DNA from 3 places in the Tepidimicrobium xylanilyticum genome. Region 1 is predicted to be linked to each of the others. Evidence: riboswitches for the same ligand, from Rfam matches in the RefSeq annotation. Region 1 holds a riboswitch; each other region holds the start of a gene.
What was found. A riboswitch is a leader RNA that binds a small molecule or an ion and turns the genes downstream of it on or off. The one in region 1 is predicted to bind thiamine pyrophosphate.
Positions count from the first base shown of each region.

Region 2: another riboswitch for thiamine pyrophosphate. It lies ahead of BLV68_RS06495 (thiamine-binding protein); the one in region 1 lies ahead of thiM (hydroxyethylthiazole kinase).
Region 3: another riboswitch for thiamine pyrophosphate. It lies ahead of thiT (energy-coupled thiamine transporter ThiT); the one in region 1 lies ahead of thiM (hydroxyethylthiazole kinase).

Region 1 covers NZ_FNNG01000022.1:8,648-18,789, forward strand. The annotation lists gene BLV68_RS14420 (putative ABC transporter permease) at 102-1,289, opposite strand; gene BLV68_RS14425 (TetR/AcrR family transcriptional regulator) at 1,370-1,945, opposite strand; gene BLV68_RS16385 (DUF2179 domain-containing protein) at 2,021-2,206, opposite strand; gene BLV68_RS14435 (YitT family protein) at 2,193-2,765, opposite strand; gene thiC (phosphomethylpyrimidine synthase ThiC) at 3,015-4,325, opposite strand; gene thiD (bifunctional hydroxymethylpyrimidine kinase/phosphomethylpyrimidine kinase) at 4,316-5,116, opposite strand; gene BLV68_RS14450 (HAD family hydrolase) at 5,207-5,875, opposite strand; gene BLV68_RS14455 (thiamine phosphate synthase) at 5,872-6,612, opposite strand; gene BLV68_RS14460 (thiamine-binding protein) at 6,602-6,913, opposite strand; gene thiM (hydroxyethylthiazole kinase) at 6,917-7,750, opposite strand; TPP riboswitch at 7,925-8,023, opposite strand; TPP riboswitch at 8,073-8,171, opposite strand; gene BLV68_RS14470 (hypothetical protein) at 8,337-8,627, opposite strand; gene BLV68_RS14475 (hypothetical protein) at 9,293-9,586, opposite strand; gene BLV68_RS14480 (winged helix-turn-helix transcriptional regulator) at 9,759-10,136, shown strand.
Region 2 covers NZ_FNNG01000004.1:178,111-188,252, forward strand. The annotation lists gene BLV68_RS06480 (ABC transporter ATP-binding protein) at 220-963, opposite strand; gene BLV68_RS06485 (ABC transporter substrate-binding protein) at 991-1,968, opposite strand; gene BLV68_RS06490 (ABC transporter permease) at 1,995-2,765, opposite strand; gene BLV68_RS06495 (thiamine-binding protein) at 2,734-3,030, opposite strand; TPP riboswitch at 3,136-3,244, opposite strand; gene BLV68_RS06500 (methyl-accepting chemotaxis protein) at 3,794-5,389, opposite strand; gene BLV68_RS15430 (hypothetical protein) at 5,692-5,853, opposite strand; gene BLV68_RS06505 (alanine/glycine:cation symporter family protein) at 6,205-7,608, opposite strand; gene BLV68_RS06510 (DUF1361 domain-containing protein) at 8,425-9,123, opposite strand; gene BLV68_RS15435 (hypothetical protein) at 9,098-9,307, opposite strand; partial or broken gene BLV68_RS15955 (hypothetical protein) at 9,899-10,142, shown strand, end outside.
Region 3 covers NZ_FNNG01000006.1:126,805-136,946, forward strand. The annotation lists gene BLV68_RS08195 (ATPase) at 1-278, opposite strand, end outside; gene coaD (pantetheine-phosphate adenylyltransferase) at 279-764, opposite strand; gene rsmD (16S rRNA (guanine(966)-N(2))-methyltransferase RsmD) at 764-1,330, opposite strand; gene recG (ATP-dependent DNA helicase RecG) at 1,392-3,434, opposite strand; gene BLV68_RS08215 (DAK2 domain-containing protein) at 3,497-5,134, opposite strand; gene BLV68_RS08220 (Asp23/Gls24 family envelope stress response protein) at 5,151-5,507, opposite strand; gene rpmB (50S ribosomal protein L28) at 5,715-5,906, shown strand; gene BLV68_RS15455 (hypothetical protein) at 5,942-6,112, opposite strand; gene BLV68_RS08230 (thiamine diphosphokinase) at 6,205-6,840, opposite strand; gene thiT (energy-coupled thiamine transporter ThiT) at 6,855-7,394, opposite strand; TPP riboswitch at 7,449-7,548, opposite strand; gene rpe (ribulose-phosphate 3-epimerase) at 7,597-8,244, opposite strand; gene rsgA (ribosome small subunit-dependent GTPase A) at 8,246-9,124, opposite strand; gene pknB (Stk1 family PASTA domain-containing Ser/Thr kinase) at 9,134-10,142, opposite strand, start outside.

The DNA of each region.
Region 1 (10,142 bases):
AATTTATAAATATTACTGATATAAACTATATCATATTTATGAGAAACCGTTGCTAAAAATCCTAATAATCTCTATTATAAAGTTCTATATAACAACTCTTGTTATATATCAAAGATCTCTTTTAATCTTTTAACTTTTTTTCTTCTGCCAAATTTAATAATCTCCATAAACGCACAGTATTTATCTATCATAAGCACAACAAAACTTTCTTTATATCTCGGTGGCTTTACAGTTAATGGCCACATATGCTTTTTAATAATGTCCTTTTCTATACTATTCAAGGAGAAAAATTTATCTGCATTTTGTAGAGCTATGTCCGGGTGAACAAATCCATGCAATCCTTTATAAGGTTTCTCAATGTGCCAGTCATACAAGTAAAAATCATGAAGCAACCCACCTCTAGCTGCTGATCGATAGTCCATGCCTAATTTCTTACATATTTTATAGCTTATATAAGACACATAAAGGCTATGTTCAAGACAGTTTACATCTCCATGGTGTTTGTAGTTCTTCATCGACCTTGTAATCTCATGACTAATCAAATCATTTATACAATCTTTGTATTCTTCCTCAAATTTAAAATCTGTTCTTATCTTAACTTTGATTCTATTAATTCCACCGTTTAAAATGCTCCTCACCTCTCGACTTAAAACACTTTCAATCGAGATTAAAAGACGAGGAAATGCAAGAAAAATTCTTTTGTATTTTATTATTATATCTTTATATTTACTCTCAGATAAATTTGCGTGATTTATAATTGCTTTTCTTAAATTTAACGTGCTAATTACTGACTTATAGGTATCAACAAGGAAATACACAGCCAATAAAGCTGTAATATATCTTTTAGCTGACACAGGTATTAAATAAATAAATTGTGTAATTAAGGGATGAACTACTTGTATCAACAAAAAAGCTAATAAGCCCCATAGTAGAGAATAACTCAAGCAAATATAACCCTTAAGATTCATCATATTATTACTATAATCCCACCATTTGGCATTAAATACTTTTTCTAATGCATAACCTGTGATAAATTCCAAAGCAGTAACCAATAAAGTAGAAATAACTATGCACATCAACAATGATATGTAATAATTACCGAACATATTCCCAATCCATGTTGAAGATTGAATAATCATAATTGCACCAAAACCATAGATTGGTGTAAATGGACCAATTAAAAATCCCCTATTAATGAATTTCTTTTGAGTTATACTAGCAAAAGCTGTTTCCATAATCCATCCCATAAATGAATATACTGTGAAATATAAAAATAAATCTACTACCATATTTGATTCTCCATCCCCTTTTTTTAGTTTTGCTCTAAAATTGATTACATGCTCATTATTGCTATTTCAATATCCCTTTATTATTCAAATAATATTTGCATGGCATCTAACGCTTCTGTCAATTCATCATCATTGTCAAGTAAAGCTTGGATTCCAGTACCAAACATTGAACCTATTATTAGTCTTGACAAGGATTTTGATGAATACCCTTTTAGTTTTTCCAATTTAGAATTGTTAAGAATATATTTTTCTATCATATCTGACAAATCCTTATATAAATCGCTTAGCAAATGGCTAAAAGTAGGTGACCAAAGGGCTAAACCTGAAAAATCATATAACAGCTTAAAAAATTTGGGATTGTATTGCAACATTTTTCTAAAATACTTAATCAATGATTTTGCTCTTTCCTTTGGTGATTCCTCTGCCTTTAAGGCTTCTTCTATCTCACGTAAATATTTATCGATCATCATTCTCACTACTTCTTTAAACAGCCCTTCTTTATTATTGAAATAATAATTTAGCTGACTTAATACAACACCTGCTTCGTTAGCAATATCTCTCATTGAAACATTCGCATATCCTCTATTCGATATACATTCAGAAGCAGCTAACAGTATTCTTTCAGGTTGGCTTTGTTTATTCATTTCAGAAGCCATAATAACCACCTCACAAATTAGGTCATACGTCCGATTTAATTTTATTTTAACTGTCTTATATTTTTCTGTCAAATATTATTTGTTTTGATGATTCTCTTTTTTCAAATAACTAAAACCCTCCCCCACAACCTCTACTGTTATGAATGCATAAGGGGCAATTTGACTTACATAGGTTTTTATTTTCATATATTCTCTTTTATCTACTATCGTATTTAAAACAAACTTTTTATCTTTTAAAAATCCACCATCAGCATAAAAAATTGTTGAACCTCACTCTAATGTATTTATAAATAAAATCATTAATTTCAAAACTTCTTTCACTTATTATGAAAATATTAGATTTTTTCTTTAACCCTTTTATAAAATTATCGATAACATAAAAGTTAAAAATTATACCTAATAGAGCATATAAACCTAATGTTTTATCAAAAGATATTCCTACTAAAAACACTATCATAAAATCTGCCAATAGTAGTGCTTTACCTATTTCTAGATTAAAGTACTTATTAATAATTTTGGCTACAATATCAGTACCTCCGGTTGAGGAATTCTGATAAAAAATTATGGCCATACCAATTCCCTGTATGAGAATTCCAAATATCAGATTAATCATTAAGTCATCTACTAGAGGGGTTTCCACTTGAACAATAACTTCTAGAATATAAATTAATATGGCAAGAAAAAAGCTTGAGTAAATTGTATATCTCTCAAAATCTTTGCCAACTGCTATAAAGGCTATAATAAATAGTACCAAATTCGAGATAAACACAATTATCCCTATTGTAATAATAGGTATATCATTAACAATATTAACTGTCACTAAAGTGACTGATTTAGATAGTGTCAAGTTGTTATAGAAAAGAGTCAACATTATTGGAAACGTAACTTTACTCTCAATAAAGATAAATACTAATCTAGAAAATTAGACCGCCAATCATGTTAAATACATAATCAGCGGTCATTTTATTATATTTCCATATTAATCTCATAATCTTAGCACTCTACAGTCAACTTATCGTTAAAAACCGCTACTTTCTCAATAATATCTCTATGTAATCTAGGCCCTAAATTATAAAATATCAATATGCTCTCCTGCAAGTGCCTTGTTCATACTTCTAACTGCACAAAACTTTCCGCACATGGAACACGTATCTTCATACTCAGGCTTCCTTTCAGCACGTATTCTTTTGGCTGTTTCAGGATTTATAGCGTACTTCCACTGTGTCTCCCAGTCAAAGATTCTTCTTGCTTCTGCCATCCTATCATCGATCTCCCTTGCTCCTCTTACACCTTTGGCAATATCTGCTGCATGAGCAGCAATTTTCATAGCAATAATTCCCTGCTTTACATCTTCTAAATTAGGCAGTGCCAAGTGTTCTGCAGGTGTCACATAGCATAAAAAGGCTGCACCTGCTGAAGCTGCAATAGCACCTCCGATTGCGGCTGTAATGTGGTCATAACCTGGTGTAATATCCGTTACCAACGGGCCTAATACATAAAACGGTGCTCCGTTGCAGACGGTTTGCTGGATTTTTACATTGGCTTCTATTTGGTCAATAGGCATATGGCCGGGTCCCTCCACCATTACCTGTACATCCTTTTCCCAAGCCCTTTTGGTAAGTTCACCTAGTCTTACAAGTTCCTCAATCTGACATATATCTGAAGCATCTGCAAGACATCCCGGTCTGCAAGCGTCTCCCAACGATATTGTTACATCATATTCACGACATATATCAAGAATTTCATCGTAATATTCATAAAAAGGATTTTCTTCACCTGTCATGCACATCCATGCAAATACAAGAGATCCCCCTCTGGAAACTATGTTCATTTTTCTTTTATGTTTTTTTATCTGTTCAATAGTTTTTCTTGTAATACCGCAGTGCAAGGTGATAAAATCCACCCCATCCTCTGCATGAATCCTTACTATATCAATAAAATCTTTAGCTGTAAGGGTATCTAAATCTCTCTGATAGTGGATAACAGAATCATATACCGGTACAGTTCCTATCATAACCGGACATTCTGATATTAGCTTTCTACGAAAAGGAATAGTATCTCCATGTGAAGACAAATCCATAATTGAATGGGCACCCATATTAACAGCTTCCATCACCTTTTTCATTTCCATATTGTAATCCTTACAATCCCTTGAAACTCCTAGGTTTACATTTATCTTTGTTTTTAGCATTGAACCAATTCCCTGCGGATTGATGCATTTATGATTTTTATTTGCACATATTACCACCTTTCCAGATGCAACTAATGGCAACAGTTCCTCAACTGTCATTAGTTCTTTTTTAGCCACTTCTTTTAATTCTTCTGTAATAATCCCTTTTTTTGCGGCTTCCATCTGAGTTAAATATTCTCTCACTGCCATCTCTCTCCCTTATAGATATTCCACATATGGTTAAGTGGTCCGATCCCTTTTCCCAAAACAAGCATTGCTTTCAAGGCACCTGACACATATTCCTTTGCAAGTTGGATTGACATTTCCAAATCTAATCCCTTAGCAAGTCCACAAGCAATAGCACTGGATAAAGTACATCCAGTTCCATGAGTATTTTTATTGTTTACTTTCTCTCCCATAAACCACCTGTACTTATGATTCTGATATAATAAATCATTAGCATTGCTTTCGTTATGGCCACCCTTGCAAAGAACGGCACACCCATATTCATCGCTGATAATCTCTGCAGCTTTAATCATATCCGCTTCATTTGTAATGGCTACTCCCGATAAAACAGAGGCTTCAGGAATATTTGGTGTCAATAAGGTTGCCTGACGAAATAAAGTATTTTTTAAGGCTTCTATTGCATCATCCAGAAAGAGCTTTGAACCACTTGTGGAAATCATAACCGGATCTAAAACAATATTTTTTGCATTATAAAATTTGAGCTTCTCGGATATGGTTTCAATCAATTTAGTCGATGAAACCATGCCAATTTTCACCGCATCCGGAAAGATATCGGTAAAAACACTATCCAACTGTTCGCTTAAAAATTCCGGAGTAACTTCCATAATCCCTGTTACACCCATTGTATTCTGTGCAGTTAGTGCAGTAATCACGCTCATAGCATATACGCCATTTACCGTCATTGTTTTAATATCGGCCTGTATTCCAGCACCTCCTATGGAATCACTTCCCGCGATTGTTAATACTGTTTTCATTTTATTAGCCTTATTCTCCTTTCTTCTATATACGCGGTTATCTTTAGTACTAATTTTATAGCCTAAAAGGTGTTATCCCAATTTACCGCTTTAAAATATTTTAGATGATGCCTTTTCCATAAACGCATTAATATTATCTAGCTTCTTCAAATAAATGTCACTGTTCCTCTTAATCTCATCCAAATCATCTATACTAGAAGCATCATATACGCCGACTGTTCTAAAACCAGCTTTTTTTGCCGTCTGAATTGCATACAATGCATCTTCAAAAACCCATGTATCTCTTGGTAGCGTTCCCATATGTTCAACTGCAGCAAAATAGATATCTGGTTTTTCTTTACCAGCACCTATTTCCGTAGATGTAAATATTCTGTCAAAAAAACCTACTACATTAAGCCTTTGTATTGCCTTTTCAAAAACCTGCCTATCACAGGAGGTTGCTGCCACCATTTTAACGCCATACTGTTGCATACCCTTTAAGAACTGCTCCACACCTTCTTTTAATTGAACTTTATAAGAATAATAATCTTCAATGGTGTGATTAATCCCTTTTATAATTTCACCCTCTTCCATATCTAAATGGTATCTTTCCTTTAAAAATTTCGCTCCTTGCGACATGCTCATACAAAACATGATTTTAGCAAGCCCAGATTCCGCTTGTAAACCCAAATTGCGTAAAAACATTTCACCAGCCTTATTCCACACGGGCATGGAATCCAATATAACCCCATCTAAATCAAAAATTACTCCCTTAATCATAACTTCACCTGTTTTTCGATTAAATCTTTACATCCAACCGTAGCATAAAGCTTCCAGGTTTTTACTAAATCGACAGCTGCTTGTTTTGGATCATCAGCCTCAGACACAGCAGACACGACAAAGAAACCATCGACTCCTGTTTGTGCAAGCTGAGGTATATCAATAAGTTTAACACCGCCACCAACTACGACCGGGACCGGGCTAATTTGGGCAATTTTTGAAATTTCTTCAAAACTTCTGGTAATCACTTTTCCATCTAAATCAACCCCACAGTCTGGTTTTGTCATTGTTTCATGCAAGGGGCCTACGCCAAAATAATCAATCTGAGAAACATCTACTGTTTTAATATATTCAAATATGTCATGTGTCCTTGCTGATAAGCCAATAATTGAGTCTTCACCCAAGTATTCCCGGCAGACTTCCACCGGAATATCATCTTGTCCAACGTGAATTCCATCAACCTTTATCCCCTGTTGTTTCGCCGCTAAGATGACATCAAGGCGGTCGTCCACCAATAATACCACCTCATCCGATTTACCAGCTTGAGCGATTACTTCCGAAGCCTCGCGGGTTAATTGAATCAGTTCTCGAGCAGAAGCAACTTTGGAACGGATTTGTATACAAGTAAACCCAGCCTCAACTACATCTTTAATAATCATCGCCACCGACCGCCCTTTAGTATTCTCGGGACCCACCACAAAATATGCTGAAAGATCAAATTTTTTTCTAATGCTCATTTTCTCCTCCTAAAAGTTCATTGATTTTATCGACTTTAGTCGTCATCATGTTAGTAAACCCTGGGCGAATATCGGCCTTCAACACAACCTCTGTACGGATGCCCTTCTTGGTCAACACAAAAGTAGCTTCTTTCACCACCTGCATCACCTCATCCCAGGGACCTTCAATCTCCGTAAACATAGAAGTCGTTCGGTTCGGCAAACCTGACTCCCGAATTACTTTCACCACTTCTGCAACTTCAGATGCAAGCTCTTCCCCAATTCCAAAAGGCGCAATCGCCACTGCAATTAAAGTATTCATACATTAAACCTCCTCAATTTCAAATGGATTATTAGCAATCTCCCCTGCACTTGCTTTATAAAGTTCATCAAGAAATTTAATCTGAAAGCTTCCTGGACCATCCACCTTCTTTTCAGTGCGTGTTCCAGCCAAATTGTACACCGCAGTACCAGTAAGTGCTGCAATAAACGGTGAAGCAGCCGTTAAATAGACCGCGATGACTCCACCCAATGAACAGCCTGCTCCGGTAATTTTAGGCATAAAATGAGATCCCCCATAAGAGAAGGCGATAACAGTTCCATCAGTGATTAAATCGGTTTTCCCAGATACTGCAACCGCTCCACCTGTCCATTTAGCCAATGAAACAGCGGCAGTCTTTGCTGCAATTACAGAATCCGTTGAATCAACACCACGTACTTTGGAGATAGCCGCCCCACCGTCTAGCTTCCATAAACCAGCTAGTGCAATAATTTCCGAAGCATTTCCTCTTATTACATGAGGTTTGTAATCTTTAAACTGCCTTAACAAATGCGTCCGCATCGAACCAATCCCGACAGCAACCGGATCCAGTACCCATGGTTTACCTGTATCGTGCAATACTTTTGCTACATGGGGTAAAGTCTGCTCATAAATGGGTAAAAGTGTGCCAACATTTATATAGATAGCTCCACTAGCTTTTGCTAAAAATTCACCCTCTTCAGGTAGATAAACCATGGCAGCGGAACCTCCAACGGCCAATTGAGCATTGGCTACAAAATTAATCGTTACCGTATTGGTGATGGATCCAACCATCGGATTCGTCTGCTTTACGGTTTCGACTGCCTGAAAAATCTGCTTTTGAATCTCCTCTTTAGTCATTTCCTCTCCTTCCTTTCGTTAGTATTAATAGAATATAATTTCAGGTATATCAGTATCACCTCCTTTCATTCCCTCTAAAAGTCAGATTTTACCCTCTCAACTCTAACAAGTCCCCGCAACGTATTCAATTTTAAAAAAAGCGTTCCTCTCATAAGGAACGCACCTATCCATTATTATTATAACTAAGTTGCTTCCCTACGACAGTATTAACTGACAGGTTCAAAGGGTCAGGTTCTACCTTCTCAACTCTTACGAGTCCCCCCGCAACGTATTCAGTTTTAAAAAAAGCGCTCCTCTCATAAGGAACGCACCTATCCATTATTATTATAACTAAGTTGCTTCCCTACGACAGTGTTAACTGACAGGTTCAAAGGGTCAGGTTCTACCTTCTCAACTCTTACGAGTCCCCCCGCAATTCGCCTATATAATATCACTTACAACCTTTGGTGTCAAGTCCCATTAAGTTTTAAAAAACGATATTTGCAGAGGGATTGAAATAGAAGGCATCGCCTACTATATAGGTATGGGGATATAAACACCACATAGATTTAATACCCTTGAATTCCTATCAATGAGTATTTTTATATTATCCTTTAACTATTTCTTCTTTTTCTTCTAATACCTCTTGCCATAATTCATCAGCCTTATCCTTCCATTGTTCTGCACAGAGTTTAGTTTTAGCTACTAGGTCCTCTACATCTTCTGGAGATTGTAAATCTGTGGATTTTACTTCTGTTCTTTTTGCCATCTCCTCAATATATTTTGGATTTTCTAGCATAGGACATGGCAGGAAGTGATTATCATAAAATAGAATTCTCTCCTTATATTCCATAAACAGTGGCTGTTTAAGTGTTTGTAAGAAGATTACTACTATCATGAGGTATTAATCCTAAAATAGCACACATACAAATATCCAATATACTTACTAGTCTTTTTAATTATCACAAAAATCTTTGCCATAGGAGCAGTAATAACTATTGCAACCATATTGTTTAATGTTGTCCCCGATAAGGCCTAGCAGTTAATCCAATGAAAATCTCACAACCTTTCCTTCCTTTGATCTTTGATGTTAGCGTTTCTACCAACCAATCCATACCACAGTAATATTTTATGAGTCCAATTAATTCAACCATTAAACTAACAAAAACGAATAAAAAATATACTTTGCATACCTTCACCTATGGAAATTGCACAATCGAAGGGAGTTTCCCATCATAAAATAGCAAGGCTATAATAATTTCTATTAATACAACAACATGCCGTGGCATTTTGTTAAAAGGCTCTTCTACACCTATTATAGTAAAAAACATTCCTACTTTAAAGTACTCGGAAAACTTTCATTCGAATAAAGGCCAATGATTTATAATTTCTTTTACTCTTTAAATTCATTTCTCTAAAAATACCCCCTAGCAGTAAAAATGTTACTTTCGAAAACGCTGTTAAAAGAATACGAGGCTTTGATTAAACGATTGAAAGTATCTAAAAATACAAAGTTAGCCGACACTTAATAGTATCAGCTAACTTCATATCAGAAACATTATTCTATAACGTTACGCTGTAGATTTTAACATCTGGTTCAGCACTCCATAGGGGTTTTAAAGCTACAAATACATCTTCTTTAAATAGTTGACTATTAAGATAAGCTTGTGCATTTTCTATACTATCAAATCCATGAAGTACTTGAACGTCCTCATCTCGAACTAAAAGCTCTTTGGTTAATGCTCCTTTAATCTCATCTAAGAATGGTTGTCGATATTTTGAATAGACTTTTACTGCCTCAGGGCGCTTTTCATTATCAATCTTCATTGTAATTTGTAAATACGTTTTAACTTCCATACTAAATACCTCCATTTCTTATTATACTTGGTTATTTAATGTAACTTTATTATATATTGACTACTTACTTTTTTTAATATATTAGGAAATTTATTAGTCACTAATAATTTTAATAGCAACTTGAAAATATATAGTTTAGTATGTACAATGATAGTGGAAGGAGTTGAATATGATGTATGAAAATAAGCTAGAAAAGGATATTCGTTGCCCTTTAGAGTATGGATTAGATATTTTTGGAGGTAAGTGGAAGTCTCGTGTTATCTGTGTTTTGGCTGAGAAAAAAGTTTTACGATATAGTGCTATTCGCAAGGAAATGATTAATATTACAGATTCTGTTTTGGCATCTACATTAAAAGAATTAATAAATGATGGTATTGTAAAAAGAGAGCAATACAATGAAATACCACCACGTGTCGAATACAGCTTAACCGACAAGGGAAAATCCGTTGTACCAATTTTACAAACTATATGTCAATGGTCTGGAGCCTTTTATAAAGAAGATAACGGAAATAAACTATTCCAATGTCAAAAATGCGATTTTAATAAATAAATAAGT
Region 2 (10,142 bases), on a different contig from region 1:
TACCCCCCAAATATTTTTACTCTAGTATATATGATAAAAAGAATAAAATGATTCCTATAAGATTTATAAAATTAAAAAAGTAATGGAAGGATTGAATCCCTCCATTACAAAGTTAAATAATCTGTAAATCATATAATAATATTGTAATAATAGCTTATTGTCTTCTATAGGTCCCTTTTAGTTTGAATTTATTAAAGAATTCAAAAGTAGACCTTAATATTAACTATTATGCAGAACGTTCAATATGCATTTTTTATAACGAATAAACTCATCACTTAAGATAAATCCTTCTTCCCTTGGTTTTTGATACTCTATTTTTAACTCTTCGATTATTCGTCCAGGCTTGCCAGCCATAATATAAATGCGATTAGACAAAGTAATTGCTTCATCTATATCATGAGTAATAAATAAAGTGGACAATTTAATTTTTTTCATGACATTTTGATACCAACTGTGCATAGCTCTTTTAGTTATAGCATCTAAAGCACTAAAAGGCTCATCTAACAAAGCAACTTGCTGAGAAAATAAATAGGTTCTAAGCAATGCTGCCCTTTGCCTCATCCCTCCAGATAACTGATGAGGATATTTATCCTGGCTTCCATCTAATCCGAATACCTTAAAATGTTTCGAGGCCTTTAAACCTGCTATTTTCTTATTTTCTCCTCTTAAAATAAGTGGCAAGGATACATTGTCTAAGACTGTTTTATATGGTAATAATAGGTCCTTTTGTAGCATATAACTAATATATCCAGTTTGTCCTGTAATATCTTTGCTATCCAAAAAAACTCTTCCTGTATCAGGGATCGACAAACCAGATATTATGTTAAATAATGTAGTCTTCCCTACACCGCTAACCCCTAATAGGCATACTATTTCTCCATCATTTACTTCCAATGAAATATCTTTGATTATCTCTTTATTATCATATGATTTGGATATATTGTTCACGCTAAGCTTTGCCATCAGAATATTCTCCTCTTTCTAAAATCCCTAGTCGGGAAGATGGTCATTAGTAAATCCAAATCCTAATGGGATCTCCTTTTCAATAAGGCCTTCTTCCCATAACCAGGAATAGAAATTATCCCACCTAACCTGATTAATATAACCCCATTGGCTTGCCTCTGCTTTGTACTGATCTGCAAGCCATTTTTGACTCTCCAGAACCAACTTCTTATCCAACTCTGGATTAGCATTTAACAGTATATTAGCAGCTTCTTCAGGATTATTTATTGCATATTCATATCCTTTAGATACTGCCTTAAGAAAGGCTTTAGTTTTTTCTTCATTTTTCTCTATATATTCATTATTTCCTATTAAAATTGGACTGTAATAATCTAATGTTGGATTAATATCTTTAAATGCAAAGAAATCTGTCTCTAGGCCCTTTATCTTTGCTGCAATACCATCCCAAGCGTAGTAGACCCATACTGCATCTATATCTGTATTAAGGGCTGTAACAACATCTGTTACGGTGCTTGGAACCATTTTTATGGAATTATAATCCCCACCATCAGCCTCTACTACCGATTTTATTATTGCCTTTTCAATAGGCATGTCCCAAGTAGCATAAACCTTATTAGCCATTCCTTTCGGAGTTTCCATTCCATTGCCTTTAATAGATATAATCCCTGATGTATTATGCTGGATTATAGCTGCCACTGCAGTTACTGGAAGAGGATTGTCCGAAGCAAATGCTGGTGCTATCATATCCTGAAAGGATATTCCAAACTGAGCTTTTCCAGATGCTACAAGGCTTTCTGCACCTCCTTCTGGAGGCTGAACAATTTCCACATCAAGGCCTAATTCTTCAAAATATCCCTTTTCTTGAGCTACATATAGTCCTGTATGGTTAGTATTCGGCGTCCAATCAAGCACTACAGTTATTTTTTCTTTGTTTTCATTTTGGCAAGCTACTAAAATGGTTATCATTATTAATATACAAAATAATATTACCAATTTCTTTTTCATAGTCATTCTCCTCTCCTTCTGCATTATTATTCATTTTCACTTCTAGCCCATGGCATACTTATTTTTTCTAATAAGCTTACCCCCTTCATCAAGGCTAAACTAATAACTGATATGAGTAAAATTACAGCAAACATTTTATCAAAAGAATAGGATTTTTTAACTCTTGTCATATACACGCCTAGTCCATTGAAACCACCAAGCCATTCTGAAATAACTGCCCCCACTACAGAATAAGAAACAGAAATTCTTAAACCAGCAAAGAAATGAGGTATAGAACTTGGCAATTTTATATGCTTAAATATTTGCATATCGGAAGCATTCATAGATCTCAGTAATTGTATAGCATCAGAATCTACCGATTTAAAACCGTCTAATAAACTAATAGTAATAGGGAAAAATGTCACAATCACAATCAATGTAATCTTTGGAGCCATACCATAGCCTAACCACAAAACTAGCAAAGGTGCAATTGCAACAGTTGGTATAGTTTGAGTAATAACCAATATTGGATATACAGCCTTATAAATGAAATTAAACCTATCCATAATTATAGCAACCATGAATCCCAATGATATGCCAATAGCAAGTCCAAAAAAGGCTTCTAATAATGTAGTTTTTGCATGGTTCATTAGAAGAGGAAAATCTAATATAAAAGCCTCTACAACATCCAAAGGAGATGGCAGCATAAACTTTGGTATAATCTCCATACTGGACAAAACCTGCCATAAAATAAGTATGCCTACTATTGCTACATAAGATGACATCCTATTTGTAATGCTTTGCAACTTTTTGGTCAATAGTAAGTACACCGCCTTCTGGTTTAAAATGTATCTTAACATAGGACATCACAGAGGGACACCCTGATTTAATTGCAATATATTGACATTCCTTCACAATATCCATCAACTCTTCAAATTCCCCTTCTATTGTAGTTTCGAAGGGCCCTACATGATAAGATAATCCTGTACTTTTAATATATTCAATTACCTCATCTACAATTTTGCATACCAACTCATCTGTATCTACCTTTGGCAATACTTGAATGGCAACACTTGCATTCATAATTAATTCCTCCTTATTTAAAATTAAACATTAAAAAATCCTTTCTGGATAATAACCAGAAAGGATTAAATACCATTAACTAAAGTAAATGCTACATTACAGTACCTAAAGTCCGATATAATCCCTACGCTGGCATTACCCAGATCAGGTTAAACGGTTGGAGATTTCCTTCTCTCCTCTCAGCCCGACATATCGAGCACCCGTATTGTAATTTTAGAATATATCAAACTTTGTAATTTGTCAAGGATAATCCTCAGATGTTTCCATATTTTCCAAAATATAAATCCCTCTTAACATATTCATCTATCAGATTAGCTATACTATCAACTGTTGTCTTAAACAAGCCACTATGAAAATATAGCTGAATTATCTCTTTAATATGCCTATGATATTTTTACCTATATTCATCTATTTCCAATAGTTTGGTAAGAGTGGATAACTTCAAGGATTCCCGTTATATGGAAAAGAACTTATCTTTTCAAGAAAGAAGATTCGTCCAAAGCAACAAAAAAAGATGGCTTTGGACTAGGATTAGCCATTGTAAAACCTATTGTGGAGAACCATAGTGGATGCTCTACACTATCCAGCTTGTTAGTATAGTCCTTTAAATATATCTTTTTCTTATTGTATCTTCTATTACACTGGTAGTTTTTCCCTAATTCTTTAATCTTAGCATAGCATTATTCTTATACAACTATACCTTATAAGCATTATCGAATTTAGAATATATTTTTTCAATTTGACAAGAAATAAAACATTTTAACTAAACCTTAAACTTGCTGATAACCTCCATTAAATCTTCTGCAAGAACATTCAAATTTTGAGCAGTTGTTGCCACATCCTGTGAAGATGCAGTAAGTTCTTCTGATGATGCTGCCAACTCTTCTGTGGCTGCTGAATTTTCTTCTGTTACAGCACTTAATTGCTCAACTCTTTTCACAATGGCATCCTTTGATTTTACACTTTTATCTATTGCACTATAGGTTTTATTCATTAGAGCTGTAATATTTTCAACGGATGCCAAAATGTCTCCAAAGGATTTTACAGCACTTTCAACGGATTTGGTTTGCTCTTTTACAGCTTGTCTTGCATTTTGGGATGCATAGGTCACTTCATGACTATCTTCAATAATTGAAGAAACTAAATCTGCAATCCTTTCTGTAGACTTTTTCGATTCTTCTGCCAGTTTTCGTACTTCATCAGCTACTACTGCAAAACCTCTGCCATGTTCTCCTGCCCTTGCTGCTTCTATAGCTGCATTGAGGGCCAGCAAATTCGTCTGTTCTGATATGTCTGATATTATTTCAGTAATACCACTGATTTCTTTTATGGAATCTGTCAATGCTCCTATTTTATCTATGGATAATTTAAAGGTTTTTCTTATTTGTTCAATAGATTTCACCAGAATGTCCACTTCCTTTTTACCAATGCTGGCTTTGTCTTCTGCCTTTCCCATCTCAGTTTTTACATTTTGAAGTTCCCTGTGTATAATCTCTATGTTATTGGTTAATTCTATCAATGAATCCGTAATTTCTGTTAGATCTTGTGCTTGGCTTGTAGCACCGTCCGCTATCTGTTGCATGGTTGATGCTAATTCTTGGGCGAAAGCAGACATTTCTTCTGATGTTGCTGCTAATTTCACTGAATCAACACCTAATTCGTTTGATCTTTCCCTAATATTGAATATTATTTGCTTTAAAGAATTTTGCATGTTTTTTAATGAAATGGATATCTGTCCAAATTCATCCTTTTTATTTAGATATTCGTATGATATTTCCTTTGTAAAATCCCCTGACGCCATTAATTCAAAATATTCCTTGATCATTTCCAAAGGTTTAACAATACGCATTCTTATTAATATATTATAGAATATTGTGGCAATTACAATTAACACTATAGAGCCCTTTATAATGTTGTAGATTGAATTATCTATTAGTTTAGCAATATAACCTTGAGGAACTCCTACAAAGAACATGCCCACTACTTGTCCCTTGCTATCTATTAAAGGTACATATTTCGTAGCATATTCCATACCTAATACTTCAGCTTTTCCACTATATTCATCACCCTTTTTAATTACTTCCTCTATAACTTCTGGAGAAGCTTTCGTTCCTACCTGCCTTTTCCCATCCACTGTAACAGTTGTAGCTATTCTTGTATCTTCTTTAAAAATAGTAACTTCGCCATCAACTATTTCTTTTATTTCATAAATCATAAAAAAATTTTCATCTATCAGGTGATTTCCTTTATATAGCTTTTCCCCTACTATATTCCAAGGACCACTATACTTAGAATCTATAAGCTTTAAAGCAAGTTTTGAACTAGTATTTAACAAATTTGAAAAATTACCATTAACCAAGCTGTTGTAATCTCTTCTCACTTGCATACAGATAAGTGTTACCAATAAGATTGTTACTATCAAGTATATTAAAACAATTCTTCTTGTAGTATTCATTGAAAAACAATATTTTTTGAAGTCATCATATATATCCTTCTCCTTTCTATGTATTTTTTTAAACTATTGATTTTAAAATAGCCCTTTACTCACACAAATATTTCCCATCTCATGCCTTTATTAAAACCAAATTTAACAACTGATAAATGCGAAAATTCTCACAACTCTTTTTGATCATGCCTATCACCATCCTTCTTCTATACAAATTATTGCACTATAAATACAGTATTTATCCTGATTATAGCACAATTTTTGTATATCGTCATTTTTCTGCATTTTTCAATGCTTTTCAACGCCCTATAAAATCCTATATCTCCTATTCCCAAACCAACAAATAATCTCAAAATAGTTTCCTTATAATCTTCCAATCACATACCCACACTACAGATAAAAAATGAATGATGCAAAGGAGCGGATCTTTTTGCATCATAATCCATAGAAAGGAATTATTTAAATAGGGTATTTGAAAGGTTTTGTAGAGAAGATTTGTCTAAAGCAACATGAAAAGATAGCTTTAAACTAGGATTAGATGTTGTAAAATCTATTGTAGAGAATTACAGTTTTAAACATATGCTGAAAGTAAGCCTAACATATATTTTTCATTGTAGATAAAGAGGTATTAAAATTTGTAAATAGATTCAAAAAAACTGAGGACTCCACCCCTTTAAATATTAGAAAGGATGATGTCCTCATGGTAAATTAAATTTCTTTTCTATATTTTATCCTCTTGAATTTGTTTGCTTTTCAAATTCATAGTTAAAATATAGTTTTTCTCCTTTTGCTATTTGACTATCATAATCCCTTAACATATTTTTAGATTCTTTATATAATAAGAATAATGCAATTAAGTTAGGTATAACCATTATACCATTAAACATATCCGCTACATTCCATACCAAATCAACTTTTTGGTATGAACCTAATACTATAAAAATTAACACAATGACTTGATATATTCTAATTGCAATTTTCCCTTTAAACAAAAATCTTAAATTATTTTCTCCAAAATAATACCATCCTATTACTGTTGTAAATGCAAAAAATGTTAAACATATTGCTAAAAACCTTTCACCAATTGGTCCAAATGCAATACCAAAACCCCGTTGTGTCACAGCAACACCTGCAAGACCTAATTTATCAGCTCCTGTTACTAATATAACTAAAGCAGTGGCAGTACATACTAAAATAGTGTCTATAAATACAGCAATCATTGCTGAAAAGCCTTGTTCTGCCGGATGCTCAACGTCTGCTACTGCATGGGAGTTTGGAGTTGATCCCATACCAGCTTCATTTGAGAAAAGTCCCCTAGCTACCCCATACCTAACAGCTTGTTTTATTCCTATGCCTACAGCACCACCAAGTACTGCTTGTGGATTAAAGGCTCCCACAATTATAGATTTTAAAGTTGGAATTATACTACTTCTAAACAGTATTAGAACAGTTACAGTACCAAGTATATATATTACAGCCATAACTGGAACTACCATTTCAGCAAATTTTGCAATCCTACTCATTCCTCCTATAAAAATCAAACCAGCTATAATTGCAATTGCTATTCCTATTGCTATATTTGGAATATTAAACGCTCTACTTATTGCATCTGCTATAGAGTTAGATTGAACCATATTTCCTATAAAGCCTAAAGCTATTATAAGGGCTATTGCAAAAAATGTTGCTAATCCCTTGGATTTTAATCCATTCTTAATATAATAGGCTGGTCCTCCTACTAACTGGCCATCAACATCAGTTTCACGATACTTTTGTGCTAGGGTTGCTTCTACAAATATAGTTGCCATTCCAAAGATGGCTGACATCCACATCCAAAATACCGCACCTGGCCCTCCTGAGGCAATAGCCGTAGCTACTCCAGCTACATTACCAGTACCAATTTGAGCAGCTATGGATGTAGCTAAAGCTTGGAAAGAAGACATACTACCTTCTTTATTTTCTTCTTTATTAAAAATACCACCAAAGACCTTTTTTGCTGCTGTTCCAAATTTTTTAATTTGTGGAAAACCTAACATAATGGATAGAAAGATTCCTATGCCAACTAAACCAATAACCAATACATAATCCCAAAGAATACCATTAACAAAGGAAACAATTCTTTCTAAAGCATGCATAATATCACCTCTTTTTTGTTGGATTAGTTTGAATGTTAAACGTTGTAATTATAACATCATTTAGAATGTTTGTCTACAGGTATCTGATTAATAAATTGTATTTTTTTCTATTTTAATAAAAAAGTGCTTTATCTTACATTAATGCAAAAGGTTGAATATTTTTGTATAATTTTTATTACTATTAATACTCTAGTCATTTTTAGCAATTTGTCATTAATCTTAGCTTTTTTAGTTTAAGTGTAATCATCTAAATTGTTAGAAAAATTAACTATCCTAAGTATATACACTAAAAAATTATTTAGTATTTTTTATTATTCTATGTTTTAATACTAAATATAATGTGTTAATTAAATTAAAAACTATTCCCATTCCCAATAATACAAATAAAATGAATATTCCTATCAAAACCAGTCCATTGCAAACATTTGGTGGAACAATTCTAGACATTAAAACTATACTAATAAATAAGAGCCCTGCTAATACAAAAGGGCCTATTAGAATTAAATATTTTATTCTTTTATTATATTCCTTATTAGTAAAACAGTGGCAACTGTAGCTACTGCTGCACCAATTAACATATTGTTCTTTTATCCATATGGATATTCTTTAGAATATTTAGGAACCAAATGGTCAAATAATCTAGTAAATATATCAAAATCTTTATTATTAGACTTTAGACTTAGTGGTTTATTAAAGTATAGAATTCTTTGGGATCTATCTTAAGAACAAGTAAATCTTTACTTTTTAAAGCTGAAAACTATCCATTTAATTTCATATTCTATCCATATTTAATGAATATACAAATTGTTTTAGAACTCAATCATAAAAACAAGTTATTCTTCTAAATATCCTATAGAGAATATAACAACCTATTATAAATATTGAAAAAGTAGCAACAAACTGAATTGTAAATCTATCTATCCCTATTACTAATTGATTAAATAATTGAATTGGTCTAAAAAGCATATCCCAACTGTTAAATCTAAGAAACCTTCCAATGTAAACACCTATTCCGGATAACAGAGATACTAATACAACTCCTAAAAAAGATACGGGCTTCAAAGTAATTATTCCAATGCTTTTATCGAAAATATAAAGGGATTCTAGGCCAACTAGTAAAGCAAATAAGAATCCAACACCAATAATTAACAACTTAGTCCAAATCATAATATCAGTACTATAAACAACTCCTCCATCTAAGGAGTATTTTTCTACTTCAACTATCCACATAAATTTGTCATTTGATATATGAATGAAATCTGTTATCATGTAAACAGAATTAGGGAAAAACAACAACCAAGGAATCATCCAAAGAATAGAATGGCCTAGCCTTCCTTGCATCAAACTTGTCTCTGATTTCAGTATAAAAACCAATGGTAATACTGCCAATAAAACATTCCATGATAGCATGATATAAAGAAAACTAGTATCCTTAAAAAACATCAACAAGCAGACAATCCAATATGCTAACATGAAGAATATTATTTCTTTATATTTTTTTAAAAATATCTTCATAAAACCACCAGTTAAATAAAATATTCCCTTCATTATCCCTAGTTTCTACCAGCACTTTAACTTCTTCATCAATAACGGGTTCGACAATACTTTCACATATAATATTATACATACCTTTAGCCATAAAAACAAAGTCATATTCCCCAAAAAACTCTTCCTCTTTTGAAGATATTTTTATATTCAATTTACCTTGGCAACTCTACTAACACCATTTTTTTATGATAGGTATTACAAATTAAGAAGACTATGCATTTTTAATATCTAAGTTTTAGTTAGTTTTTTCATTTAGCTAATTCCTCAAAGGCTTTCATATGTTTAGACAAAACTCTTTTAACAACCTTTTCTACTTCTTCATCATCTGATATCATAATTGGCTATACCCTATTAATACACAACGGGTACATTGTTTTAATCTTACCACAAGTCCATTTTCATATACTAATCTAGCTACCAATGGTCATCCCTTTCTGCTAACAACAAACCAGTTGATGAGATAGCAGAAAAGAAATATTTACAGGACGATTAAAATAACTAATTATGGGTAACTTGATTAAATAAAGAAGGAATAAGTCAACACCTTTTAAGTAGTTTTATTTTAGCAATTGTATCAAATTAGATCGCATATTCAAGAAAAAACTTATGTAATGTTTTGAAGGAATTTAGAAGGTGAAATAGGTTTAAAACTACTAGAAAGAGGATTAATTTCCACAGGCATATTTATAAAAATTCCTCAAGGCAGTGAAGAACAAGTTACCAAGAAGCCTTATTCAAAATAATTTTAAAGGGAAATAAAAAGCCTAATAATAAAAATAGCGAAGATTACAAACTAATAGCCTATCATGAGGCAGGTCATGCCCTATGTGCAAAACTTTTAACTAAAAAATCAATACCAAAGGTAACAATAATAGGCTCTACTTCTGGAGCAGGCGGAGTAACCTTTATGACCCCTAAAGATGGACTTCATACCAAAGAAGATTTAATAAATGAGATAAAGATAAGTTATGCAGGAAGAGCTGCAT
Region 3 (10,142 bases), on a different contig from region 1:
GCCTTCTTAGTGATTTCATCTTGTTCAATTAACTCCTCCAATTTCAATTCCGCTTCGTTTAAAATGGTATCTGCATCTTTTTGAGCTTCTGCTAAAATTCTTTGTCTCTCTTCCTTTATCCATGCTGCTTGTTTTAGTTCGTCTGGTAACTTAATCCTTATCTCCCGTATTATTTCAAATAGTTCTTCCGCGTCTACCATTACCTTGTTGGAAAAAGGTAGGCTAGAAGCATTTTCCAAAATGTCCTCAATTTCATCAATTAATTTTAGCACTTCCATTTACATCCTACCTCCATTAATTTTTTCTAATAAAGCCTTTTCAACTACTCCAGGCACAAAGCAGGATATATTGCCCCCAAACATTGCTACTTCCTTAACTATGCTTGAGCTTAAATATGCATATTTTCCACTAGAAACCATGAATAAAGTCTCCAGGGTTTCCTCCAGTTTTTTATTGACTAAAGCCATTTGCATCTCATATTCAAAATCGGAAACGGCTCTAAGCCCCCTAACCACAGTAGTACAATTTTTTTGTCTTGCATAGTCTACCAGCAATCCAGAAAAAGAATCTACTTCAACATTATCATATTTTTCTAAAGTTTTTTTCAATAATTCTATTCTTTCCTCTATCGAAAAAAAATTTTTTTTTGATTTATTATTTAAAACGGCCACTATGACCTTAGAAAACTTTCGAGAGCATCTATCGATTATATCTAAATGCCCATAAGTTACAGGATCAAAGCTTCCTGGATAAATTACTACCATTACTTCTCCCTCCTATCCCTTTTCTTAAAGAAACTTAGGGATTTATCCCCATAATTCCTAGAATCTATTTTAATCAAGCTATTAAAAATATGATTCAAAACATAGTTCCTTTCATGCTCTAATACTATAAGACCTTCTTCTCTTAAAATATTAACCTCATCAATCTTTATAAGAACCCTTTCCAATAAATTCCTTCCATATGGTGGATCTATAAAAATATAATCAAATTTTATATCTTTTTCTCTTAACAAATCCAGAGCTTTAAAGGCATCCTTCTTTAATATCTCTGCACTATCCTTTAAGCATGTATGCTTTAAATTTTCATCGATACACCGAATACTTTCATAGGACTTGTCAACAAAATACACCTTTTTTGCTCCTCGACTTAAAAACTCAATGCCAATTGATCCAGTACCAGCAAATAAATCTAAAACTAAGGAATTTTCATCAATATAGCCTAAAATATTAAAAAGAGATTCTTTTATCCTATCTTCTGTAGGCCTTATATCCTTGCTTTTAGGCCCTTTTAGCCTAAATCCTTTTTTGCTACCAGCAATAACCCTCAATAGATCACCTCTTAATTATGCTTAATTTATTTTACCATATTTCATATATACTTTCCTAGTATTAGTTTAAAATTATATCCTTAATCCTATCCTGGAATAGTTGGATTATGCTTTCCCTTAAATTACAATGTCTATCCTCCAGTAAATAGGTATCCTTTTCTAATACCTCCATTGCTTTTTTTTGAGCAAGTTTTAATATTTCCATGTCCGTAAATAGGTTAGCAATTTTTAAATCAGGTAAACCATGCTGTTTGGTACCAAAGAATTCTCCTGGTCCCCTTAATTCCAAATCCTTCTCAGATATATAGAAGCCATCAGTAGATTTCTGTAAAATTCTCATCCTCTCCCTTGCTATTTTACTATTGCTGCCATTTATTAATATACAATAGGACTGATACTCTCCTCTTCCAACTCTCCCCCTCAATTGATGAAGTTGAGCTAATCCAAATCTCTCTGCATTATATACTACCATGATATTAGCATTTGGCACGTTAATTCCAACCTCGATAACCGTAGTAGAAACTAATATATCCAATTCATTCTTTGAAAATCTTTCCATAATGCGATCCTTTTCCTCCTGTTTCATCCTTCCATGTAACAAACCAACTTTAAAATCCCTATATACTTCATCTTTCAAACTATTATATAGTGCTTCCGCAGATTCCAAGTCTAAGGTTTCACTTTCTTCAATTAATGGACATACTATATAGGCTTGTCTTCCCTCTAATAATTGCTTTTTTACAAAATTATGAACTTGCTCTATTAAGTCGAATCCTACAGCATATGTTTCTATTTGCTTCCTTCCAGGAGGCAACTGATCTATTATGGAAATATCCAAATCCCCATAGAGTATTAAAGCTAAGGTTCTAGGTATAGGGGTAGCAGTCATTACCAAAATATCCGGACTCTTCCCTTTATAGCTTAGTGTGGCCCGTTGCTTTACGCCAAATCGATGTTGTTCATCGGTTATTGCTAAACCTAGTCTATTGAACTCAACCTTATCCTGTATTATTGCATGTGTACCTATTAACACATGGATTTTTCCATCTTTTAAATCCTTCAGCACCTCTTCCTTTTTCTTATTAGAAAGGCTTCCTACTAATAGCTCACACCTTATATCATAATCCTTGAAATAATTAGAGATAGAATTGAAATGTTGTAGAGCTAAAATCTCTGTTGGAGCCATCATTACAGATTGGTATCCAGATTTCCACGCCTTAAACATAGCTAATACTGCAATAATGGTTTTACCAGACCCTACGTCTCCTTGAATCAACCTATTCATCTGGATATTCTTCTCCATATCCTTTTCAACTTCTTTAAACACTCTCAACTGAGCAGTAGTCAGCTTAAAAGGCAAATCATTTATAAAACTATAAACTTCTGTTACAGGTGGAAATTGTATGCCTTTATAAACTTCTTGCTGCCTAGACTTAATTAACATAAGTCCTAGTTGTAAAATAAATAATTCCTCAAAAGCTAACCTCTTACGAGCTTCTTTATAATGGTTTTCACTTTTAGGAAAATGAATATTTATTATGGCTTCTTTGATTGGCATTAGATTTAATTCCTTCAGTATATATTCAGGTAGTCTTTCCTTAATATTGTCACTATATCCCTTAATGGCATTATTCATTATTCTAATCATCTCATTGTTGGAAAGATTATCTGTTAAAGGGTATATAGGGATAATCTTTCCAACTTTGTCTCCTTCTGCCCTCCCAATAGTGGGATTCATAACCTGTACCTGGTTATTAAATATATTCACCTTTCCATAGACCATTATTTCATCACCTAAAGACAAACGACTTACTATATAATCCTGATTAAACCATACTAAATGCCCAATGCCAGAGCTATCCTTTACTGGAACTTGTAATATAGATAAGTTTTTTCTTAGTTTCCGTTTAACTGGATATCCACAAATTTTTACCTTTAGGCTAACCTTTTCACCACCGACACACTGGGCTATAGACTTAAATCTCCTCCTATCTTCATAGCTCCTAGGCATATAGTATAAGAGGTCCTGAATAGTATGTATATTTAATTTTTTTAATAGTCTTGCTCTTTTTGGGCCAACCCCTTTAACATATTGAATATCCAATTTTCTCCTCCTCTAATCTATTATCTTAACAACAAATTCCTCACCAATAGGTGAGGAATATACTACTCTAATGAAAATATATAATAATAAAGTGGTTGTCCGCCATAAACTACTTCTATGTCGAAATTCTCAAACTCTTCTTCTAGCCTTTTTGCAAATTTCTTCGCACTTTCATCATCAATTTCATTACCATAAAAAACTGTTATTAAAGAATATTCGTCATTAATAACCTTCTGTAATAGCACTAAACTAACCTCATCTATCGAATTACCAACAGCCAATATCTCCCCATTTGAAAGACCTATGATATCATCTTTATTTATTTTTGTATTATCTATTTCAGTATTCCTAACCGCATAAGTAACCATACCAGTCTTTACATGGGTTACAGCTTCTTCCATATTGGTCAAATTTTCTTCTATATCTAGCTCTGGGTCAAATGTGATCAATGCAGTTATGCCTTCAGGAATGGTTTTAGTAGGAAATACATAAACCTTTTTATCGCTTAACTCCTTGGCTTGATCAGCTGCCAGCACAATATTGCTGTTATTAGGTAATATTATTATGTTTTCGCCATTCACTTCATCTATAGCTTTTAGTATATCTTCTGTACTAGGATTCATAGTTTGCCCGCCTGGTATTATATAGTCTACATTGAGTTCCTTAAAAACTTTATTTAAACCTTCTCCTATGGAAACGGTAATGAAAGCGTATTTCTTCATTTCCCTGTTTCGATTATTGATTTCTATTTTTTCTGATACTTCTTCTTCAATTATATGCCTATGTTGATAACGCATATTATCTATTTTAATGTCATTTAGCTCTCCAATTTCTAAAGCCCTCTCCAATACCAGCCCTGGATTGTTAGTGTGAACATGAACTTTAATTAATCCATCGCCTCCTACTACCAATAAGGAATCTCCAAAGCTGTTTAACTCGCTTCTTAAAGCTTCATAATCATCAAAATCCGTATTGATCATAAACTCAGTACAATATCCGAATTTAATATTTTCATCATCAATCCTAGGAAATATCTCTACAGGTTTATCTACTTTAGCTGGAAAATCTAAAATTATATCTTCTTTACCAGTGATGGCATTTAAAGCACCAGTCAAAACTACTATTAAACCTTTACCCCCCGCATCTACTACTCCTGCTTGCTTTAATACAGGCAACATATCTGGAGTCTTATTAAGTACTTCTTTCCCTTTATTTATAACCTTTTCTAAAAAAACAAATATATCATTTTCCACTTCTGCTAACTCTAAAGCATAATCAGCACAACCTTTTGCAACAGTTAAAATAGTCCCTTCTGTAGGTTTCATTACTGCCTTATATGCTGTTTCTGAAGCAGACTTGAAAGCTTTAGCTAAATCTATGGTATTTATCTTATCCTTATCTTTCAAACTATTGGCAAAACCCCTAAAAAGTTGGGATAGAATTACTCCAGAATTCCCTCTTGCTCCCATTAGAGAGCCATTGCTAGCTGCTACTGCAACTTCTCCTACAGTAGGAGCGTCTAGACTTGATATCTGCTTTACTGCAGATTTCATGGTTAAGGACATATTTGTCCCCGTATCTCCATCAGGTACAGGAAATACATTTAGTGCATTTACCTCTTCCTTTTTACTTTCCAATAATCTAGCGCCTCCTACAAATGCCTTTTTTAGCATTAGACCGTCCATGATTTCGTTTTTCAATGGTTGTACCTCCTAACTACTTTTCAACTCTAATTCCTTGTACATATACATTTACCTGTTTAACTTTCATCCCTGTTAAGTTTTCTAAATTAAATTTTACTTTTTCAATAATATTTTCTGCTACTACTGATATTCTCATTCCATATTGTAATATAACATGTAAATCTATTGTTATTTCATCGTTTTCAATGTATATTTTTACCCCTTTAGAAAGATTTTCTCTTTTTAATAGCTCAAAAAAACCATCTTTTGCTTTTTTACTAGCCATACCTACTATTCCATAGCTTTCCATAGCTGAAAGCCCTGCTATAGTAGCTATTACGTTATCATCTATGTCGATATAACCATAATCATTTTTAGCTCTAGCTGGCACAAAATCGCCTCCTTAAAGATAATTCAATATAATATATGAGTATATTTTACCTTATTATACTGAATTGTTCAACTCATTACTATTAAGATTTTAATTTGTCAATAATTATAGTTGCCTTTTTATCTAATATTATGTTAGAATATAATATGTTCTAATAAAATAAGAAAACGAATTAGATGATTGCACTTTTTTAGAGGAGGTGTTTTTATGGCAAGAAAATGTGAAGTATGTGGAAAGGGTAAAATATTTGGAAATAAAGTGACTTTTTCAAATAAAAAGAGTAGAAGAGATTGGTCACCAAATATCAGAAGAGTAAGGGCAGTGGTTGATGGAACTGTTAAAAGAATAAATGTTTGTACTAGATGCTTAAGGTCTGGTTATGTGGAAAGGGCGTTATAAAATATAGGGCTTCCAGTTTAATAGTAGCGGAAGCCTTATTTTACTTTAATTATTAAAATCCCAATAACTATAAGAATCAACCCAATAATCAATATTAGTATTTCTATGGGAATAAAGTTGATTACTATTAAAAAACCAATTACGGATATTAAAATTCCAATTAATCTTTTCCATTTATACCTATATCTATAGTAAAAGCTTTTCATATTCTCACCTCAAAGATCCTTTACTCTATTTTATTGCATTTTTTCAAAATTAGTTACAAAAAAGCAAACCTTTTTCAGGTTTGCTCTATAGATCAATCTCTTGATATGATTACTAAACTTTGTCCCTCATAAATTCTTATAAATCCCTTATCTTTAACAATCCTATTGCTTATGCCTAGAGTGGAGCCAAATTGAACTCTGGTATTCTCCAGCTCATATTCGAATCCCTTTAATGTAACTACAATTCCAGTGTTGGTGATAGGAATAACAGATACATAATAGCCGGGTATGTTTTTTAAAATCAGCTCATCTTCAACTAAATATATAACATTATCATCATCTATTATTCGTCCATTTATTCCTCTTTCCTTCAGCTTTTTGAGCAGCAATATATTAGCTAAAGTATGATCCAGCCTATTTCCAGTAGCTCCTACTATAGTTATATCCTTAAATCCCTTATCTATTATATAGTCTATGGAAATTTCTGAATCCGTTTTATCTTTTTTTACAGGAAACTTTTCCACTGGTATTTTATTCTCTTCAATCTGTTGAATAACTTCCTCTGAAATGGAATCTAAATCTCCTACAACCAAATCAGGTTTTAAAGATGCTTTAAAGCAGTGATTAGTTCCACCATCAGCAGAAAGTACAAAATCAACCTCTTTCTTTAACTCCCTTAACCTGTTAATATCAATTATTTTACCACTTAAAATGACTAACGCTTTCATTTAATCATTCCATTCTATTTTTCTATTTTGCTAATAGGCTTCCAAATTAACGATAAAATAATGATAGATACTATAAATTCTGGTACTAAATAGCTGGATTGATATACTAAAGAGTATATCCAAGGATTTTGAGTTCCTGCATATTCAGCAAAGAATATAACCCCAGCTAATAGATGACATAAAAATCTACCGCCTATGGCGAAAAATATAGATAGAATGATTTTGACATATTTGTCGTTACTAAAATCTTTAATGGAATTAGAGAAAATTCCAGCTAATCCTAAAAAACCAAAGGCAATAGGATATTCTAATATTGCTTGTATAGGGGTAAAAACCCAACCTCCTAATATGAGTTTTAATACTCCAAAGGTGGCTCCAGCAATAATCCCAGGTTTAAGTCCCCATCTCATAGAAAACAAAAGGATTGGAATCATACTACCTGCAGTTACAGAACCTCCTTGAGGTGCTTGGTAAATTTTAATTCTACTCAACAAAACAGCTAATGCTATCATAATCCCAGCTTCCACTAACATCTTTGTGCTCCACTTCTTCATATTCAGCCCTCCTTAAATATTAAACCCATTACCAGAATTAGGTAATGGGCTAACATGCAAACGAACTCACTTCCCTACGCTAGCATTACCTAGTTCAGGTTAAGGGTCGGGATCGAATCCCCTCTCAGCCAATTTGGCTCCCCTAGTGATGAAGGTATTATTTAGTTCAATTACATTATACCATACTACATATATAATTCAATTATAAGCTCTTAAACATTTTAGTTCTCTCTATCACATCTTTACTTCTAAAAATATCAGAACCAACTACTATGATATCAAGGCCATAATTGATTATCTCTTTTGCATTATCTAACTTAATTCCTCCATCAGCTTCAAGTAAAATATTAAGGTTCTTTTCATCTATAATTCTCCTCATCTTTTTAATCTTTTTTTCCATAGAACCTATAAACTCTTGTCCACCAAAGCCAGGATTTACTGTCATAATCAAAATTAAATCAACATAATCTAATACATACTCTATACTTTCTAAGGGTGTAGACGGATTCAAAGCTACCCCTGCTTTTATACCATAGGATTTTATTACATCTATGGTTCTATGTAAATGCAGGGTAGATTCCACGTGGACTGTAAGCATATCAGCACCAGCTTCTACAAAATCCTCTATATACCTTTCAGGTTTGTCAATCATAAGATGAACATCAAAAGGAATTTGGGTAATATTGCGTAAATGTTTAATTACTGGCGGTCCAAAGGTTATGTTGGGAACAAATATGCCATCCATCACATCTAAATGGATATAATCTGCTCCTCCTTTTTCAAGTTTAAGTATCTCCTCTTTTAAATTGCCTAAATCTGCTGACAAAATGGATGGTGAAAGTTTTATCATTTTAATACCTCCTATTTGCTTTTATCTCTTCAAGAAACATTAGATAGTTCTCATATCTTTCCCGACTAATATTCCCCTTTTCCACCTGTTTTTTCACTTCACAACCAGGTTCCTTAAAGTGAATACAGTTGATAAATTTACATTTGCCATTGAACTCATCTATTTCCTTAAAGTACTTGCTCAACTCTTCTTCCCTCTCAATAAAATCCAAGCTTAAGGAACTAAAACCTGGAGTGTCAAGTACGAAGGAATTGCCATCTAAATCTATTAATTCTACATGTCGGGTGGTATGCCTTCCTCTGGTAGTTTTTTTACTTACATCTCCAGTTTTTAGCTCCAATCCTGGTTTTATTCTATTTAGTAGTGAGGATTTCCCAACCCCTGAAGGCCCTGCAAAAACTGTAACTTGGTTCTTTAATAAATCTATTAAATCTACAATACCTTCTCCAGTTTTGCAACTAGTTTTAATAATTGGATACCCGGTTTCTCTATAGGCTTTTTCTATTAAATTCCGTTCATCCTCCTGAACCAAATCAATTTTATTTATACATATTCCAATATTTAATCTTTGATGTTCCGCTAAAACTATTAATCTGTCTAATAACCATAAGTTTATATCCGGTTTTTTTATGCTCATAATAATAATAGCTTGAGTTACATTAGATACGGGAGGCCTTATCAACTGAGATTTCCTTTCCATAATCTCTTCAATATAGCCGCTACCATCTTCCTCGTTTATTCGGATTTTTACTCTATCTCCTATTAAGGGTATTATATTGTCTTCTCTGAAAAGCCCCCTAGCCTTGCATTCATAAACTTTGTCTTGAGTTTTAACATAATAAAACCCACCAATGCCTTTTATTATTATGCCTTCTATCATAAAAACCTCCTAATTGTGTGGATGAACTATTTCGTCAATATAAATGCCATCATAATAGATTTCAAATACAGCATCTACTTTCCCTTCCAATGGTATTTCGATAGAACTTCCATCGACTTTATGAATTTTATTATAAACATCTTTTCTATTTCCATCCTGAACCCTTACAATTTTAATTTCTACTTCATCATCTTCCACACTAGGTGTTAATGTCATTACAAAAGGAATCTCTTTATCCTTCTCTTCAGGTTCAGGTTCCTCTCCTCGAGCTGATGGACCTGAACTAACATATAAGGTTATGGCTGTATTTGTCTCTATTTCATTGCCAGGTTCAATACTTTGCCAAAATACAATGCCCTCTTCATATTCATTATTAGGCTCTCTAACAATCTGATCTAATGCTAATCCATATGCTATCAAGGCATTTTTAGCTTCGTTTTCACTTTGACCTACAAGCTTTGGCATTACTACAATCTTTTTTTCCGGACCTTGGCTAACAATTAAATTAATTTTAGTCCCCTCTTCAACTTCAGTATATGGGGCTGGATCTTGATTTATAATTATATTTTCAGCTACATTATCACTATACTCATACTCTACTAGCCCTTCTGATAAACTAGAATCTTTAAGTATGCTATCAATCTCGTTAATATTCCTATTAATTAGGTTTGGAACTTTAACTAGGTTTCTTCCCTTACTAATAGCAACTTTTATTGTATACCCTTCTTTAACCTTTGTGCCTGCCTCTGTCATTTGATTAACTACTTCATCCTTATTGAACTCACTGCTATAAACTTCGTTTGCCACTTCAACATTTAATCCAAGCTTTTCTGCTTCCTCTTTGGCTCTATCTATGTGTAATCCAACTAAATCAGGTACTACAACTTCCTTAGTAATGAAGTAGTCCTTAAGCTTATAAAAACCTAAGGCCATTGAACTAACTACTACAAAGGCCAATAGTATAGCAAAGAAAACAACTTTTAAACTACCATCGCTGTTCTTTTTCTTTTTAGATTTT